3 regions of the Ensifer sp. B1-9 genome follow, and region 1 is predicted to be linked to each of the others. Evidence: riboswitches for the same ligand, from Rfam matches in the RefSeq annotation. Region 1 holds a riboswitch; each other region holds the start of a gene.
What was found. A riboswitch is a leader RNA that binds a small molecule or an ion and turns the genes downstream of it on or off. The one in region 1 is predicted to bind thiamine pyrophosphate.
Positions count from the first base shown of each region.

Region 2: it holds a riboswitch for thiamine pyrophosphate, as region 1 does, so the genes downstream of both, thiC (phosphomethylpyrimidine synthase ThiC) here and thiO (glycine oxidase ThiO) in region 1, are expected to answer to the same signal.
Region 3: it holds a riboswitch for thiamine pyrophosphate, as region 1 does, so the genes downstream of both, thiB (thiamine ABC transporter substrate binding subunit) here and thiO (glycine oxidase ThiO) in region 1, are expected to answer to the same signal.

Region 1 is NZ_JBCHVG010000009.1:220,133-226,097, forward strand. It holds gene ACQ5BM_RS18530 (8-amino-7-oxononanoate synthase) at 1-313, opposite strand, end outside; gene bioB (biotin synthase BioB) at 310-1,320, opposite strand; TPP riboswitch at 1,748-1,868, shown strand; gene thiO (glycine oxidase ThiO) at 2,026-2,997, shown strand; gene thiS (sulfur carrier protein ThiS) at 2,994-3,191, shown strand; gene ACQ5BM_RS18550 (thiazole synthase) at 3,195-3,968, shown strand; gene ACQ5BM_RS18555 (thiamine phosphate synthase) at 3,965-4,570, shown strand; gene ACQ5BM_RS18560 (amidohydrolase family protein) at 4,605-5,965, opposite strand, start outside.
Region 2 is NZ_JBCHVG010000009.1:81,742-87,706, forward strand. It holds gene ACQ5BM_RS17885 (sensor histidine kinase) at 1-1,223, shown strand, start outside; gene ACQ5BM_RS17890 (sigma-54-dependent transcriptional regulator) at 1,227-2,591, shown strand; TPP riboswitch at 2,689-2,817, shown strand; gene thiC (phosphomethylpyrimidine synthase ThiC) at 2,908-4,725, shown strand; gene ACQ5BM_RS17900 (hypothetical protein) at 4,957-5,136, opposite strand; gene ACQ5BM_RS17905 (hypothetical protein) at 5,318-5,929, shown strand.
Region 3 is NZ_JBCHVG010000010.1:73,224-79,188, forward strand. It holds gene ACQ5BM_RS19380 (M48 family metalloprotease) at 1-1,187, opposite strand, end outside; gene thiQ (thiamine ABC transporter ATP-binding protein) at 1,470-2,189, opposite strand; gene thiP (thiamine/thiamine pyrophosphate ABC transporter permease ThiP) at 2,186-3,790, opposite strand; gene thiB (thiamine ABC transporter substrate binding subunit) at 3,822-4,850, opposite strand; TPP riboswitch at 4,902-5,019, opposite strand; gene ACQ5BM_RS19400 (GNAT family N-acetyltransferase) at 5,166-5,651, shown strand; gene ACQ5BM_RS19405 (thiamine diphosphokinase) at 5,736-5,965, shown strand, end outside.

The sequences.
Region 1 (5,965 bases):
AGGCGGCATTGGCCGCATAGCCGCTGCCAAAGAAGAGTGCCCTCTCCGCGCCAAAGAAGGCGGCCGCCTCCGCCTCCAGCGCCGCGTGTTCCGCATGGTTGCCGCGCAGGAGCCGCGAACCGCCGGACCCGACCGGCACGCCGCGCTCGATCGCAGCGGCAATCGCGGCCTTCAACCGCGGTGACCCGGCAAGCGCCAGATAGTCGTTGGAGGTGAGGTCGATGCCGCCCCCGGCGACAAGTCCGCGGCGGCGCCCCTTGCGTTCGAGGCCGTGTAGCGTCTTCTCGTGGCGAGTAATGAGGCTCGCGGTCATTCGGCGTCCTGCTTTGCGGCAAGCGCCATCGGCTCCAACCCGAGGCGGCGGAAGAGGCCCGCATCATGGTCCTCGCCCGGGTTGTCGGCGGTCAGCAGCGTCTCGCCGACGAAAATCGAATTGGCGCCGGCGAAGAAACAGAGCGCCTGCATCTCGTCGCTCATGTCGGTGCGGCCGGCCGAGAGGCGGACGTGGGACTTGGGCATCAGGATGCGCGCAAGCGCGATCGTACGGACGAAGTCGATCGGATCCACCGGTGCCGCGTCGGCGAGCTTCGAGCCCGGGATCGGGATCAGCATATTGATCGGCACGCTTTCGGGCGGCACAGGCAGATTGGCGAGCGTCACCAGCATCGATACCCGGTCTTCAACGGTTTCGCCCATGCCGAGGATGCCACCGGCGCAGACCTTGATGCCGGCGTCGCGGACATTGGCAAGCGTTTCCAACCGGTCGGCAAAGCTGCGGGTGGTGATGATCTCGCCGTAGAAACGCTCCGACGTATCGACATTGTGGTTGTAGTAATCGAGCCCGGCGTCTGCGAGCCGCTCGGATTGTTGCGGCGTCAACATGCCGAGCGTCATGCAGGTCTCCATGCCCAGCGCCCGCACGCCGCTAATCATGGCGACAATCGCCTCCATGTCGCGATCCTTGGGGCTGCGCCAGGCGGCACCCATGCAGTAGCGGGTCGCACCGCCCGCTTTTGCCTTCCGTGCCTCGGCAAGGACCCGTTCGACCTCCATGAGTTTCGATGCCTTGAGTCCGGTCGGGTAGTGCGCCGACTGGCTGCAATAGCCGCAGTCCTCAGCGCAGCCGCCGGTCTTGATCGAGAGCAGCCTGCTCATCTGGATCGCGTTCGGATCGAAATGGACGCGGTGAACGGAATGCGCTCGAAACAGCAGATCGTTGAAGGGCGAATGATAGATTTCTTGTGCTTTGGCCAATTCCCACGCGGTTTCGGCGGGCTTGGCGGCAACCGAAGTCGGCTCGATCGTACTTGCATCCAGCATGCGCGTTCATTTCCCTATTCGCAGCAAGGCATAATAGATAGAATCTAATATTATCTATAATTTCTTTCGAAGTGAACCCGGGCAACCATTCAAAAGGAGAGACTCGACAAAAGCGCAACCATAGAGCGAATAGACAAAAGCCGAGCTCGACGTCGTACGGGTGATAACTCAAATAATTTCCATGATTTAGAACCACAGCGCCTACAGCAGAAGGCAGGACGATAAAAAGTGAAGGCCCGCTATCCTGCCTCCGTGAAGCATTCGAAACCCGCTGTCCGTCCACTAATCAGCAGTGAATCGGCAACACCGAAATGTGCGGCCACCTCAATTTTATAGATAATTTTGGTCCGAACCCGATTCGAACGGCCATACGCGATGTGCGCGACGGCGGCTCTTGACAAAATCTGGTCCAGCCCGTCAGTCTTGAAACATTCACCAGGGGTGTCCCGGCAAGGGGCTGAGATTCTGCTAGGCGGTTTGCGCGGCGCAGTGACCCGTTGAACCTGATCCAGTTCATACTGGCGTAGGGACGGTGCAGACATCGCTGCCGTAATCGTCGCGTTCGCGCGGACTGACTTCGGCAAGGCGTCCTTCCTTCCCTTCCGGTTCGAACTGGGTCTCCAATCATGGAGCCTCGGCAATGCGTATCTTCACCGCGACTTTTCCCACAACACGTCCCGCTGGCCGCGACTGGGCGCATTGACCATGCGCGCCCTCATCAAAGGCGCCGGCGTCGTGGGGCTGGCCTGCGCCCATGAATTGACCGCCCGAGGCGTCGAAGTGACGGTTGCGGAACGGCAGCCAGACTTCTCGGGGGCCGCGTCCTGGTTTGCCGGCGGCATGCTTGCGCCCTGGTGCGAGCGCGAGAGCGCCGAGGAACCGGTGCTGACACGCGGCATCGCCGCCATCGATTGGTGGGATCGGGTGCTTCCCGGAGAGGTATCGCGCAACGGCACCCTCGTCGTCGCCCCGCCACGCGACGCCGGCGAACTCAAACGCTTCGCTTCGCGCACCTCCGGCTTCGAGTGGCTCGATGCCGAGGCGCTCGCAGTGCTGGAGCCGGCGCTTGCCGGGCGCTTCCGGGAGGCGCTGTTCTTTCCGGGCGAGGCGCATCTTAACCCGCGCCGAGCGCTTTGCCTGCTGAGGCAAAAGCTCGTCGAACGCGGTGTCGCGCTCATCGGCGAGACGGATCGCGACGGCGCCTACGATCTAATCGCCGACTGCCGCGGCGCAGCAAGAATCAACAGCACCGCCGGATTGCGTGGGGTGCGTGGCGAGATGCTCTACCTGCAGAGCGATGAAGTGGAATTGTCGCGGCCGGTTCGTCTCATCCACCCGCGCATCCCACTCTACATCGTGCCGCGCGGCAATGGCCTCTTCATGTGCGGGGCCACCATGATCGAAACCGATGACGGCGGTCCGATCACCGCCCGCTCCCTGATGGAATTGCTGAATGCCGCCTATGCGCTGCACCCTGCCTTTGGCGAGGCGCGCCTTCTCGAAACCGGCACCGGCGTCCGACCGGCCTTTGCAGACAACCTGCCGCGCATCAACCGCGCCGGAAACACCATCGCGCTCAACGGGCTCTACCGCCACGGCTTCCTGCTTTCGCCGGCTTTGGCCGAGGAAGCGGCGGACCTTGCGCTTGCCTGGAACCTGAAGGGAGACGCCGCATGAAATTGATTGTCAACGGCGAGGATCACGACCTCGCAGTCACGACCCTTGCCGAGCTTCTGGCGACACTCGACTTCGAAGGGGATTGGCTTGCTACCGCCGTCAATGGCGAGCTGGTGCACCGGGCCGACCGTTCGGCCCATTCCCTCAACGATTGCGACCGGATCGAAATTCTCTCGCCGATGAAAGGAGGCTGAGACATGCTGACGCTTTACGGACAGGAACTGCATTCCCGCCTGCTTCTGGGCACCGCCCGCTACCCCTCGCCTGCCTCCCTCGAAGACGCGGTTCGTTCGTCGGCAACCGAGGTCGTCACAGTCTCGCTTCGTCGCGAAACCGCCGGCGGGAAACAAGGCGGCGCCTTCTTCGAACTGATCCGCGCGCTCGGCGTGCGCGTGCTGCCGAACACCGCCGGCTGCCACTCGGTGTCGGAGGCGGTGCTGACCGCCAGGATGGCCCGCGAGGTGTTCGGCACGAACTGGATCAAGCTCGAAGTCATCGGCCATCAGGATACGCTGCAACCGGATGTCTTCGGGCTGGTCGAGGCGGCACGCATCCTCTCGACCGAAGGCTTCGAGGTCTTCCCCTATACGACCGACGACCTGGTGGTCGGCGAGCGCCTTGTGGAAGCCGGATGCAGGGTGCTGATGCCCTGGTGTGCGCCGATCGGCAGCGCCAAGGGGCCGCAGAACATCTCCGCCTTGAGAGCTATGCGGGCCCATTTTCCGGATCTGCCGCTGATCGTCGATGCCGGCATTGGCCGCCCGTCGCACGCAACGGCGGTGATGGAGCTCGGCTTCGATGCGGTTCTGCTCAATACTGCCGTCGCCGGAGCGGTAAAGCCGGCCCTCATGGCCTCCGCTTTCGCCCGGGCGATCGATGCCGGACGCGATGCCTTCGAGGCAGGTATGCTCGAACCGCGCGATTTTGCCGTCCCTTCCACGCCCGTCATCGGAAAGGCGGTGTTCGCGTGAAGCTCGATCCCTTCTACCTCATCGTCGACAGCGCGGCATGGATCGAGCGGCTGGTGCCGCTCGGCGTCAAGCTGGTGCAACTTCGCGTCAAGGATCGTCCGGATGCAGAGCTTCGCGACGAGATCCGCGCGGCCAAGGCGATCTGTGACCGCCATGGTTGCCAGCTCGTCGTCAACGACTACTGGCGCCTCGCGATCGAAGAGCGCTGCGATTTCGTCCATCTCGGCCAGGAGGATCTCGCCGACGCCGATCTCGCTGCGATCCGCGCCGCGGGCCTGAAACTCGGCCTCAGCACCCATGACGAGGCCGAGCTGGAGACGGCCCTTGCCGCCGGGCCCGACTACGTCGCGCTCGGGCCGATCTATCCGACGATCCTCAAGCAGATGAAATGGGATCCGCAGGGGCTGCCGCGCCTCTCCGCCTGGCGGGAGCGCGTCACGCCGCTGCCGCTCGTTGCGATCGGTGGGCTCAATGTCGACCGGATTGCCGGCGTCTTCGAGCATGGCGCCGACAGTGCCGCGGTCGTCACCGACATCACGCTGAATGCCGATCCCGAAGGGCGGACGCGCGAATGGATTGCACGCACGGCGCGCTGGCGATGAGCCTGCCTGACATGGCAGGTGCTACGACCTCATTTCAGGCGAACGCCAGTTCCGCGAGCCAGGCGCTATCGAGGCCGCGCTTGCGGCAATAGGCCATAAGCCGGTCGCGCGTTTTGCCTGGCCGATCGAGACCAAGAAAGCGGGAAGCGTTTCTCCAGAGGATGTTCTGCTGATGCTCGTCGCTGACGCTGGCGAGCGTCAGCTGCTCGGCGATCCGCGAAACATAGGCGTTGTAATCCTTCTCGAGCGCCATCATCGACCAGTCGGTCCCGAACATCAGATGGCGGGCGTCGGGATCGTAGGCGGCCAGCCATTTGTCCAGCAATTGACGGATCTCGGCGTGAAGAGTTTTGTCGTCGCTGCTGACCAGCTCACTGAGATAGCTTAAATCCGCAAAGAGGTTCGGGCGGCGCTCGTGGTCGATCGTTCTGCCGATGATCTCCTCCCAGCTCGGCGGCCCGGAAAACTTGTCCTGGGGACAAGAGACCATGACGCCCGTCGGTGCCCCGGGGCGCAGGATTTCGTCAAAGGCACCGAAATGCGCCAGGTTGATCCGCAGCTTGTCGTATTGGTTCGTATCGAGCAGATCCTTCCAATAGGCAGGGCTTGCCAGATTGCCATAGCCACAGCCTGCGCCAATGCTGTTTTCCGCATGCGCCATGATCGGCACGTCGTTGTCACGGCACCAGACGTAAAGACGCTTCAGCGCCGCATCGATCGCCGGGTCTACGTTGCCCCAAGCCTTGAAACCCATTGGCGGGTAGACCTTAACGCCGATGAAGCCTTTTTCCATGATCGCATACTGGACATTTGCCAGCGATGAGCCTGGCCTTTGCGCTTCCCGGTGCGGATCGAAGCCGACGAAGCTGTGCATGCGGATGCCGTGCTTCCTGGTGACGATCTGCTGGACCTCGTCCATGACGTCGATCTGGTCGCGCTGCGGCGATGATGTCCCGTGGAGCGACTTGTCGAAGTCCAGAATGCTCGGCGTGATCAGCGAAAGCCGGCATTTTGACGCAAAGATCTTGACATAGGCTTCCGCCAGATTTTCGCGGTAGTCCTGCATCAGCCGGACGAAGGAAAGATAGGTTCCGATCTGGTCGTGCGCCTTCGCGTTGTTGGCAAGGGTATCGGCCTCCTCGTCACTCATGCCGCCGGAGCTCCGCTGATCCAAACGTCTCTGGAATGTTTGTGGCAGATTGGGCGTGCCGCCCAGCTGGCGCAACAGACCGTCATAATCAGGGGATTGACCAAAGCTGCGCCTCGAAAATGTCGAGCGTTGTTCGTTGGCGCGCGCGACCAGATCCTTTATCGCGACGCGCAATTGCTCATCCCTGCGCCGTGCGAGCTCGGCGTCTGAGAGACGCCGCTCCCTTTTTCTTAGAACGGCAAGTT
Region 2 (5,965 bases), 140 kb from region 1:
TCACCGACCGGCGCGGCATCGTGCTGATCACCAGTTTTCCATCCTGGCGCTTCATGGCGACCAGAACCATTCCCCGCGATCGCCTCGCCGCTATCCGTGACAGCCTGCAATTTGGTGACGCTTCCCTGTTGCCGCTGCCGTTTCGCGATATCGAGCCCACCAGTAACGGTTCCAGCGAGTTGCGCGCGCTGCTGCCGGGCGATAGGGAGCGACGGTTCCTGCGGGTCGAAACCATGGTCCCGACCACCAACTGGCGTCTCGAACAGCTCGCCCCGCTGGACGGCGCCCTGGCCGCAGCAACCCGGGAGGCCCGGCTGATCGCGCTGGCCGTGATCGTGCCGCTGCTGGCGCTGGTCGCCTTCCTCCTGCGTCGCCGCCAGGCGCTGACGCTGGCGGCGGCGAGGGAACGTGCCGCCCGTGACGAACTGGAGCGCCGCGTGGCGGAGCGTACCCGTGACTTGAGCCTTGCCCGCGATCATCTGGAAACGGAGATCGCCGACCACAGGCGCACCGGCGAGAAACTCCAGGCGGTTCAGCAAGAGCTGGTCCAGGCGAACCGGCTGGCGATCCTCGGCCAGGTGGCCGCCGGCGTCGCCCACGAGATCAACCAACCGGTCGCCACCATCCGCGCCTATGCCGACAATGCCCGCACCTTCCTCGAACGCGGCCAGCAGGAAACGGCAGTGGAGAACCTCGCCAGCATCGCAGACCTTACCGAACGGGTCGGCACCATCACCGATGAACTCCGGAGCTTTGCCCGCAAGGGCCGCTTCGTCGCCGAGCCGACACCGATGCGCGATGTGGTCGAAGGCGCGCTGATGCTCCTTCGCAGCCGCTTTGCCGGCCGCATGGATGCGATCGTCGTCGACCTGCCGGAAAACGGCCTCAGCGTGTTCGGCAACCGTATCCGTCTTGAACAGGTCCTGATCAATCTCCTGCAGAACGCGCTCGAAGCACTCGGCAATCGGACCGACGCCGAAATCCGCGTGCGTTGCGAGGACGGCCCCTCCGGCACCGTTTCGCTTGTCGTTGCCGACAATGGCCCGGGTATCCCGCAGCATATCCGCGACGATCTGTTCACGCCATTCAACACCTCCAAGGACGAAGGACTCGGCCTCGGTCTTGCCATCTCCAAGGAGATCGTCGCCGACTATGGCGGCGAGATATCAGTCGAAACCAGCGACAGGGGCACCGTCTTCACGGTCCGCCTGAAAAGGGCCTGAGCGATGCAGCCGTCCGTTTACCTCATCGACGACGACAACGATCTGCGCAGGGCGATGAAGCAGACGCTGGAGCTTGCCGGCCTTGCCGTCACCTCGCTTGCAAGTGCCGCTGAAGCGCTGGAGACGCTCGATGCCGATTTCGACGGCATCGTCGTCAGCGATATCCGCATGCCGGGCATCGATGGCCTGGCGTTCCATCGCCGCATCGCCGCCTTCGATGCCGACCTGCCGGTGATCCTGGTGACCGGCCACGGCGATATCCCGATGGCGGTGCAGGCGTTGCAGGATGGCGTCTATGACTTCATTCCCAAGCCCTTTGCCGCCGATCGGCTGGTGCAGAGCGTGCGGCGCGCGCTCGAAAAGCGCCGGCTGGTCATGGAGAACCGCGCGTTGAAACAGGCGGCGGAGACGGCCGGCGACAGCCTGCCGCTGATCGGCCAAACACCGGTCATGGAGCGGCTGCGGCAGACGATCCGGCACATCGCCGACACGGATGTCGACGTCCTCGTCGCCGGCGAAACCGGCAGCGGCAAGGAGGTGGTCGCCACCCTGCTCCACAATTGGAGCCGGCGCCGCAACGGCAACTTCGTCGCGCTGAACTGCGGCGCGTTGCCGGAAACGGTGATCGAAAGCGAACTCTTCGGCCACGAGCCGGGCGCCTTCACCGGCGCCTTGAAGAAGCGGGTCGGTCGCATCGAACACGCCAGCGGCGGCACGCTGTTCCTCGACGAGATCGAGGCGATGCCGCCGGCAACCCAGGTCAAGATGCTGCGTGTTCTTGAAGCCCGCGAGATTACGCCACTCGGCACCAATCAGGTCCGTCCCGTCGATATCCGCGTCATCGCCGCCGCAAAAATCGATCTCGGCGACCCGGCGCAGCGCGGTGACTTTCGCGAAGATCTCTACTTTCGATTGAACGTCGTGACGTTGTCGATCCCGCCGCTGCGCGAACGCCGTGACGACATCCCGCTGCTCTTCTCGCATTTCCTGACCCGGGCAGTCGAGCGCTTCAAGCGTGACGTGCCCGTCATCTCACCGACCGTGCAGCAGCACCTGATGACGCACAACTGGCCTGGCAATGTGCGCGAACTTTCGCATTTTGCCGAACGCGTCGCGCTCGGCGTCGAAGGCCCGTTGGCGCAGCCCGTTGCCTCGACCGAACAGTCCGGTTTCGCGCTGCCGGAGCGGCTCGAACGCTACGAGGCGGAGATCCTGAAGGAGGCGCTCCGAGCCCAGCGCGGCGACGTCAAGGCGACCATCGAAGCGCTCGGCATTCCGCGCAAGACCTTTTACGACAAGCTCCAGCGCCACGGCATCAACCGCGCCGACTATGCGGAGCGCGGCGTTCCGGAAAAACCTGGCCACTAGTGTCGAGTCCATATCCGGGAATACACGTTTAACCTGCATATTGAGCAACGGGCGAATTCGCGCTTGACGACCCGTGCCGTTCGATGGCTATCTTCTAGGCATTCACCAGGGGGGTCCCGCGAGGGGCTGAGATTCTGCTGGATGGCCGGCTCGCCGGCTGTGGCGCAGTGACCCGTTGAACCTGATCCAGTTCATACTGGCGTAGGGACGGTGCAGATATCGAAGCCAGGATTCTGTGCGTTCAGCACCTGGCGGCGCGTCTTTCATCCTTCCGGCATCAGAACTGGGTCTCCAATCGCAAACTTGGAGCCTCGTCATGAATATTGCCACAAAGCCCACCCCCCTCTCGGTCACCCAAGGTCCGCTTCCGGCATCCCGAAAAGTCCACAAGGCCGGCATCCTGCATCCGGATATCCGCGTGCCGATGCGTGAGATCGCACTGCACCCGACCTCGGGCGAACCGCCGGTCACGGTCTATGATTCCTCGGGCGCCTATACCGCCGACGATGCCGAAATCCGCATCGAGGAGGGGTTGCCGCGGCTCCGCCGCAACTGGATCGTCGCCCGCGGCGATGTGGAAACCTACGAGGGGCGCACCGTCCGGCCGGAGGACAACGGCTTTGCCAGCGGCGACCGGCTGACGCCGACCTTCCCGTTCCAGCATGCGCCGCTGAAGGCAGTGGCCGGCAAGGCGGTAACCCAGCTTGCCTATGCCCGCGCCGGCATCATCACGCCGGAAATGGAGTTCGTGGCGATCCGCGAAAACCTCGGCCGCGATGCGCGCGCGAAAGTTCGCGATGGCGAGAGCTTCGGCGCCCATATCCCCGATCATGTCACCCCGGAATTCGTGCGCCAGGAAATCGCCAGCGGCCGAGCGATCCTGCCCGCCAACATCAACCATCCGGAATCCGAGCCGATGATCATTGGTCGGAATTTTCTGGTGAAGATCAACGCCAATATCGGCAACTCCGCCGTCACCTCGTCGATGGCCGAAGAGGTCGAAAAGATGGTCTGGGCGACCCGCTGGGGCGCCGACACGGTCATGGACCTTTCGACCGGCCGCAACATCCACAACATCCGCGAATGGATCATCCGCAACTCGCCGGTTCCGATCGGCACCGTGCCACTCTACCAGGCGCTGGAAAAGGTCAACGGCATTGCCGAGGACCTCACATGGGAAGTCTATCGCGACACGCTGATCGAGCAGGCCGAACAGGGCGTCGACTATTTCACCATCCATGCCGGGGTGCGGCTGCATTACATCCCGCTCACCGTCGACCGTGTCACCGGGATCGTCTCGCGCGGCGGCTCGATCATGGCCAAGTGGTGTCTGCATCATCACAAGGAAAGCTTCCTCTACGAGCATTTCGAGGAGATCTGCGATATCTGCCGCGCCTATGACGTCTCCTTCTCGCTCGGTGATGGCTTGCGCCCCGGCTCGATCGCTGATGCCAACGACGCGGCGCAATTCGCCGAACTGGAGACGCTCGGCGAGCTCACGAAGATCGCCTGGGCCAAGGATTGTCAGGTGATGATCGAAGGCCCCGGTCACGTGCCGATGCACAAGATCAAGGAAAACATGGACAAGCAGCTCGCCGTCTGCGGCGAGGCGCCGTTCTACACGCTCGGACCGCTGACGACGGATATCGCTCCCGGCTACGACCACATCACCTCCGGCATCGGCGCCGCGATGATCGGCTGGTTCGGCACTGCGATGCTCTGCTACGTCACGCCGAAGGAGCATCTGGGCCTGCCGGACCGCAATGACGTCAAGGTGGGCGTCATCACCTACAAGATCGCCGCCCACGCCGCCGATCTCGCCAAGGGCCATCCCGCCGCGCAGGTGCGCGACGACGCGCTGTCACGCGCCCGCTTCGAGTTCCGCTGGGAGGATCAGTTCAACCTGTCGCTCGACCCGGAGACAGCCCGCAACTTCCACGACGAGACGCTGCCGAAGGAAGCGCACAAGGTGGCGCATTTCTGCTCCATGTGCGGCCCGAAGTTCTGCTCGATGCGGATCTCGCACGACATCCGCGCCGAAGCGCAGAAGGAAGGGCTGGAGGCGATGGCCGCGAAGTACCGCGAAGGCGGCGACCTCTATATGCCGGTCGGCGAAATCGAAGCCGAGGGGTAAAACGAAACGCGTCGGGAGGGAGCGCCGTTGCATTCCCTTCCGACGGCAAGGCAAATGCTTTGTCTATTTCGAGCCGGCGAGCGCCTCCCTTCTATCTCGGCGCCCAGCCGTCGCCCGGCGCCGATCGAGGTCAAATAGGTATCGCCCGGTCTCCAGTGACGCCGGACTGGCCGGGCTGCGCCAGTTCGTTTTCGCGGCAGAGCTGGCCGGAGCCGAGTTCGAGAGCCAAAATCAGCGAAGCGTCCCCAGATCTTCGCCGACCGCGATTTCCTCTCGCGAAGCGGCTTGGTCGAGGATGGCGAACAAGCGCGGATCGACAGGGCCGGCGACCTGCATCGCATCAGTGTCCGCCAGCCCATCGCCACCGGCTGCGCCGACCAAGACCAGCAGCAAGAAAGTCTGGTCCGTCAATGGGCGTTCCTTCCGGCGTTCCACCGCGCCGCTCGTGGAATAGCTTGTCCCCTCATCGGTTGAACGATATGTAGGGCTCGCGCAAAAGTCGCCGCCGGCGAACCTTCATTCGCGCTCAGCCGCCGTCCTCTGCCGCACAGAAGGTCTTGCAAGACGACGCCGGTTACACAAGGAGAAAGACTTGAGGACAAGCCTGCTGAGACTGACGGCCCTGTCGATAGGCGGCTTTCTGGCACTCGCTGGAGATTTGCCGCGCTTCGACGACAGCGGGAGTTTTGCCGCGGGCTTTTCCTGGATTCCCGCCGCCCATGCGGACGACGCCGATGACGGCGGCGGCAACGGTGAAAATGGCGCGGGCGGCAGCGACCAAGGTGGCGAAAACGGCGAGAGCGGTGCAAGCATCTCTGGCGATCGACGTCTCGCAGGCAGCGGTGGACGCGGAAGCGCCACATTCAGGGGCCCTGGTGGCGGAAGCGTCCAAAGCAACGGCGCAGAGGGCGGCGGCGATGCGGGCACCGGCGACGGTAGCGGCACAAACGGCGAGCCCGGCGGGACCGGCGCAGGCGGCGGAGGCGGCGCCGTCGGTTTGGATAGCGAGCGTCCCTCATTGTCGCGCGACTCACGAGATTACGGACCGACCGGCAGCGTCTGGCACGGCGGCAGCAGTTTCCTCAACCTTTTCCGCCGGACACCGGAAGAGCCTGCCGAGGGGAGCGGGCCAGAGTCCTCCACCCGGCAGAAGAGCGATGCAGGATCCCGCAGAAGCGCCGTTCACACGAAAACATTGCCTTGAAGAGGCGTCTGCTTCGTCGCGCCGAAGGGTGACCTG
Region 3 (5,965 bases), on a different contig from region 1:
TCGGCGGAGGCGCGCGCGGTCGCGGCATCGAGGCCGTTGATATTGATCGGCCTGATCGTGTCGGGTTGCAGGCCGGTCACCCAGCCGCTGGCGATATAGTCGGTCAGGCTGCGGCCGCCGGTGTCCGCCACGCCGTCGAAGCGCACGGCGATGTCGCCCGGGCCGGTCGCGAGGACCGCTTCCGCCTTGTTGTCGATCTGGAAGCCGGTCGGCACGTCGAAGCGGATGCCGAGCTGGCCGTGCAGGAAGGTCTGGCCGCGGACATAGCCTTCCTGCGGACTGTCGCCGTAGAGCAGGCCGTCGATGCCGGCGAGGTAATAGTCGCGGCCGCGATCGCCGCTGGTGCCTTCGGGGCCGAAGGCGCGGGCATGCCGGCGCGCAAGGTCCACACGCTGCGGCGCGTTCGGATGGCTCGACAGGAAGTCGAGGCTCTGGTCGGATTCCGGATCGACCGCGGTGAAGCGACTATAGGCCGCCATCGAATCGAGGAAGCGTGCGGCCGCATAGGGGTCGTAGCCGGCTTCGCCGAGCATGCGCACGCCGATCACATCCGCCTGGAGTTCCTGGTTGCGCGAAAAGGCCGCAAGCCGAAGCTTGCCGCGGGCGAGTGCCTGCTTGCCGGCGAGATCGGACGACAGCACCTCGGAGACCACGCGGCTGGCGATGACTTCCGCTTCCTCGCGCTGCTGGCGCTCGATGCCGTGGTTGGCGGTAACGTGCGCCATCTCGTGCGACAAGACGGCTGCGACCTCGGAGGCATCGTTGGCAAGGGCGAGCAGGCCGCGGGTGACGTAGAGATAGCCCCCCGGCAGCGCAAAGGCGTTGATTGCCGGCGAATTCAGAATGGTGATGCGATAGGACTGCTGCGGGTTTTCCGAGACGGCGGTCAGCGCTCCGGCGATGCGGGCGACCAGCCGTTCGGTCTTCGCGTCCTTGTATTCGCCGCCATAGCTTGCGACGATGCGCGGATGTTCGCGCGCGCCCATTTTTGCGCGCGGGTCGTTCTTCTGGACCTCGTCGACAATCTGCGGATTGGACGAAGGCGAAACGGTCGGCTCGTAGGCTTGCTCGATCACCGACTGGCATGCGGAGAGAAGCGTGGTCGCGAGCAGTGCAACCACGGCGCGTGCACGCAGCCGTCCGCGCTTCGGCGGGAACCGGTCGTGTGTGACTGTATGCCTCTCCATGCCTCAGCCCGTTTCCCGTCGATCGCTCCGGAACGACAGCGTTGAAAGTCCTACTTTTTCAGTCCGGCAGCGTTGCTCCGCCGCGACTGTTCAGCCCTGGTCTTGCTGTATCTGATTTCAGCGCCACCTGCCTAGTTTGTCTCGGTAGAAATAGTTGCCCCGTGGTATCACGGCAACGGATGCGCGAATATTCGTGCCCACGGCCGGATATTTCGCGCGTCGCATGGTGTCGCGGTCAAATTGTGGCAATCGGCTGAGGGCGAGGCGAAACTGCACCCTCCTTCACGCGTTGCCGAGAAAGCGGTCGATTGCCGCATTGTCACGCCGCTCCAGGAAGCGGTCGAGCGTATCGTGGGCAATGATACGCCCCTGGTCGAGAAAAAGCACGCTATCGGCCAGTGCCTTCACGTCTTCGGGATGGTGCGTGATCATCAAGATGGTGTTGCCTTCTTCCGCGTGCAGCTCGCGAAGAAGCGTGCGCATGCCGGTGCGCATCCCGGGATCGAGGGCAGCAAAAGGTTCATCCAGCAGGAGGAGGGGGCGGTGCCGCACGAGTGCGCGGGCGAGCGCGACCCGCTGGCGTTCCCCGCCGGAAAGCGTGGACGGCAGCCGTCGCCCGAAGCCTTCAAGCCCAACGCGGCGAAGCGCGTCCTCGATCTTCTTCCGATCTTCGTCCGTCAGGCGAAGTGCGGGATCGATGCCGAGGCCGACATTGGTCGCGACATCGAGATGGGCGAAGAGATTGTTGTCCTGGAAGATCATCGAGACCGGGCGCTCGGAAGGTGCCTGGTTGCCTGCGTTCTCACCGAGGATGCGGATCTCGCCGCGGTCGGCATCTTCAAAACCTGCAATGAGGTGGAAGAGTGTCGACTTGCCGGTGCCGGAGGCGCCGGCAACGGCAACGATGCCGCCGGCGGCGATTGTGCAATCGAAGCGCAGCGTGGTCGCTTCGAAACGAACCTCGACATTGCGCAGTTCTATGGCAGCGGTGGGCTCAGTCATGCTTTGCGTCTTTCCGGCCGGCGGGCGTCGTCCGCCGTGCCGAGGATGGTGAAGATCAGGCAGAGAAGCCCGAGGAAGAGGGCGAGGCCGGCCGCATCGGCCGTGCGGTAGCTGCCCATTCGGCTATAGAGCAGCCAGGGAAGCGTCACCATGTCCTGCGAACCGAAGAGGGCGACGGCGCCGAGATCGCCGAGCGACAGCGCCATGGCGAAGGAGAGCGCCATCAGCAGCGGTTTGTGGAGGGCGGGAAGGTCGATCCATCGCAGGCGATGAAAGCCGCGGATGCCAAGGCTTGCCACCAGCCGTTCAGAGCGCGCCGCGTGCGTCGCCATGGCCGGTGCCAGGATACGGTGGACGAAGGGGAGCGCCATCAGGGCATTGATCGCCACGACAATGACAGGCGCAAAGCGCGCGACATCACCGAAGGGGCGGAGGAGCAGGAACCAGCCGGCGCCGAGCACGACCGGCGGCACCAGCAGGATGAGCGAGGTGCTGGCGCCGATCATGCCGGCAAAGCCGTATGCCAGCTTTCCCGCATGACGGGGCGCGGTCATTGTCGCTGCGGCGCGGATCATGACGGCTGCCATGGCAACGGAGGCGAATGCCGAGGCAAGCGCGATCGCGGCACTCGTCATCAGCGCCCGGTGCACGTTCGGATCCCGGGCGAGCTTAAGGAGATCGGCCTGCAGCCCGGAGACGACCACCGCAACCAGGGGGGCGATGAGGAAGAGCAATGCCAGGACGATCCAGGCGCCGTCATTGAGGTGTGCCATTGGCGCTGTGCCATCGAAGCGGCGAACCGTGCGGCCGCCGGTCATACCCTCTTCCGGCTCCGTTGCCAGATGTCTGAGAATGAAAAGCAGGACGCCGGTCATGGCGATCTGCAGGCCGGACAGCGCGATGGCGCGCGGCGGATCGAAATCGAAGCGCAGCGCCTGGTAGATCGCGACCTCGATCGTGCTGGCCGCGGGCCCGCCGCCAAGCGTCAGCACGAGCGTGAAGCTGGTGGCGCAGAGCATGAACACGAGGCCGGCCGCACCCGGCAGCAGGCCGCGAAGAACAGGCCATTCGATGAAGCGGAAGAGCGCATGGGACGGCATGCCGAGATTGGCGGCGCTGCGCCAGTATTCGGCGGGAACGCGCTCGAGCCCGGCAAGGAACAGGCGCGCCGCCAGCGGCATGTTGAAGAAGACATGGGCGAGCAGGATGCCGAACAGGCCGTAGATGCTGACCGGCTGCTCAAGACCAAGCCAGCGCAGGCCCGCATTGAGGAAGCCCTGGCGTCCCCAGATCTCGATCAGCCCAAGCGCGCCGACGAGAACGGGCAGACCGAGCGGCAGCGCCATCAGCCGCAAGAGCCAGATGCGGCCGAAAAACTGTGGCCGCCGCGCCAGCGCGCGTGCCACCGGTATGGCGAAGAGCACGGAGAGCAGCGTGGAAAGGCTTGCCTGCAGCAGCGTGAAGCGGGTGACGCGCCAGATATAGGCGTCGAACAGGGTGCGTTCGCCCGCGCCGCCGGTCTCAGCGAGCAAGGCGGCGATCGCCAGGCCGACGAAGAGCAGGAAGGCGCCGAGGCAAAATGCCCCGGCGGCAACCGTCATGCGGTTTTCGCGAAGCGCGAACAATCCGGCCTCAGTTCTTGCTCATCGCGGCAAGCCACTCGTCGATCCACGCCTTACGGTTCTTCGCGACTTCTTCCGACGGCAGCAGGAAGGTCTTTTCCGGAGTGACCAGCTTGTTGAAGGCATCCGGCAGCGGCGCGCTGGTGGCGCCAACCGGCATCATCCAGTTGGTCGTCGGGATGATCGACTGGAACTCCGGCCCGGTCATGAAGCTCAGGAACTGTTTTGCCAGTTCCGACTCCTTGGCATTCTTGGTCATGCCGGCGACTTCGATCTGGATGTAGTGCCCCTCGGAGAAGGCTGCGGCCTGGTAGCGGTCGGTGTTTTCCGCGACCATGTGGTAGGCGGGCGAGGTGGTATAGGAGAGCACCATCGGCGCTTCGCCCTTGGTGAACAGGCCATAGGCTTCCGACCAGCCCGGGGTGACCGTCAGGACGCGATCCTTGAGCTTTGCCCAGGCAGCGCCGGCCTCATCGCCATAGACGGCCTTGACCCAGAGCAGCAGACCGAGGCCTGGCGTCGAGGTACGCGGATCCTCGATGACGATCTTCTGCGATGCGTCGCCCTCGACAAGCTCCTTGAGACTCTTCGGCGGCGTCTTCAAGGTCTGGGTGTCGTAGACGACGGCGAAGTGGCCGTAGTCGTAGGGCAGGAAGGTGTCGTCGGAGAAGCCGCCCGGTACCTTCAGGTCCTTGGCATCGATGCCGTGCGGCGCGAAGAAACCGGTCGCCTTGGCTTCGGCGACGAGATTGGTGTCGAGGCCGAGCACGATGTCGGCTTTCGAAGCGCCGCCTTCAAGCTTCAGGCGGGTCAAGAGTTCGACGCCGTCGGCGACGCCGACATAGTTGACCTTGCATTCGCAGGTCTTTTCGAAGGCTTCGGCGACCTTGGCGCCCGGGCCCCATTCGGTGATGAAGCTCTCATAGGTATAGACCGTCAGGGTCCTGTCGGCAGCGGCAGCGGCACCGACGAAAACCAGGCTTGCGGCCGCAGTCAGAGCTAGCCGGCTAAACAATTTGAATTGCAATGAATTGGGCATGGCGAGCACCTCTCTCCCAAAGTTCGTTGTTGCATGGGAAAAGGGCGTATCGATCCGATCGCGTCTAATCCCTCCGCCGGTATGAGCCGGATCAGGTTCCGCGGGTTGGCGTTTCACGCCTCTCAGCCTTCGGCCGTCATGCGGTCGGAAGGCACCCCGTTAGAGCGGCAAGAGATTTACCGCCACGTTGGTTCCATGGCAAGCGTGTTTGGTGCAAGTCGAGTTGATGCCTGCTCAGGGCATGGCGTCCGCGCTTGCGTAAGCCGGACGCTGCGCTAAGACAAAAACTGCAGGGAGCCGCGAGGAGGAAATGCCATGCCAGATATGCTCGTTCGACTATATGCCTTGCCGGTGCAGCCCCAGTCGAAGCTTGGCCCGGGCATCCGCATTCGCCGCGCCATGGCGCCCGAGCGCCGCCTGATCGTCACCTGGATCGAGAGGACTTTCGGCCCCGGCTGGGCGGGCGAGGCGGAAGCGGCCTTTTCCTCGACCCCGACGCGCATTCATATCGCGGTGCATGAAGAGAACATCGTTGGTTTCGCCTGCTACGACGTGACGGCGCTCGGTTTTTTCGGCCCGACCGGTGTCGACGAAGGCATGCGCGGGCAGGGCATCGGCGAGGCGCTGCTGATCGAAAGCCTGACGGCGATGCGCGAGGCTGGCTACGGTTATGCGGTCATCGGCGGGGTCGGTCCGGCGAAGTTCTATGAGCGGGTGGCCGGCGCGATCGAGATTCCGGATTCGACGCCCGGCGTCTATGCCGGCATGCTCTCTTCCGATCCGGTGCCGGAAGGCCATTGACGATCCTCGCAAAATCTTGAGATCCGACCGTCTTCTCGCTTTCTTCGTTTTCCTTCCGCAGTCCTTTGCGCTATGGGCTTTGCCATGGCTCGATCGACCTTCACCATTCTGCTTGGCGGTGCGCTCACAAGCACCGACCGGCTGACACGCCAGCTAGGCGGAAGCCGCTTCGTCGCGGCTGACGGCGGCATGCGGCACGCGCGTCTGCTCGGCGTCGTTCCGGATGTCTGGGTCGGTGATTTCGATTCGACTGAAGACACCCTGCTTTCCGAATTCGCCTCCGTTCCGCGCGAGTCCTATCCGGCGGCAAAGGC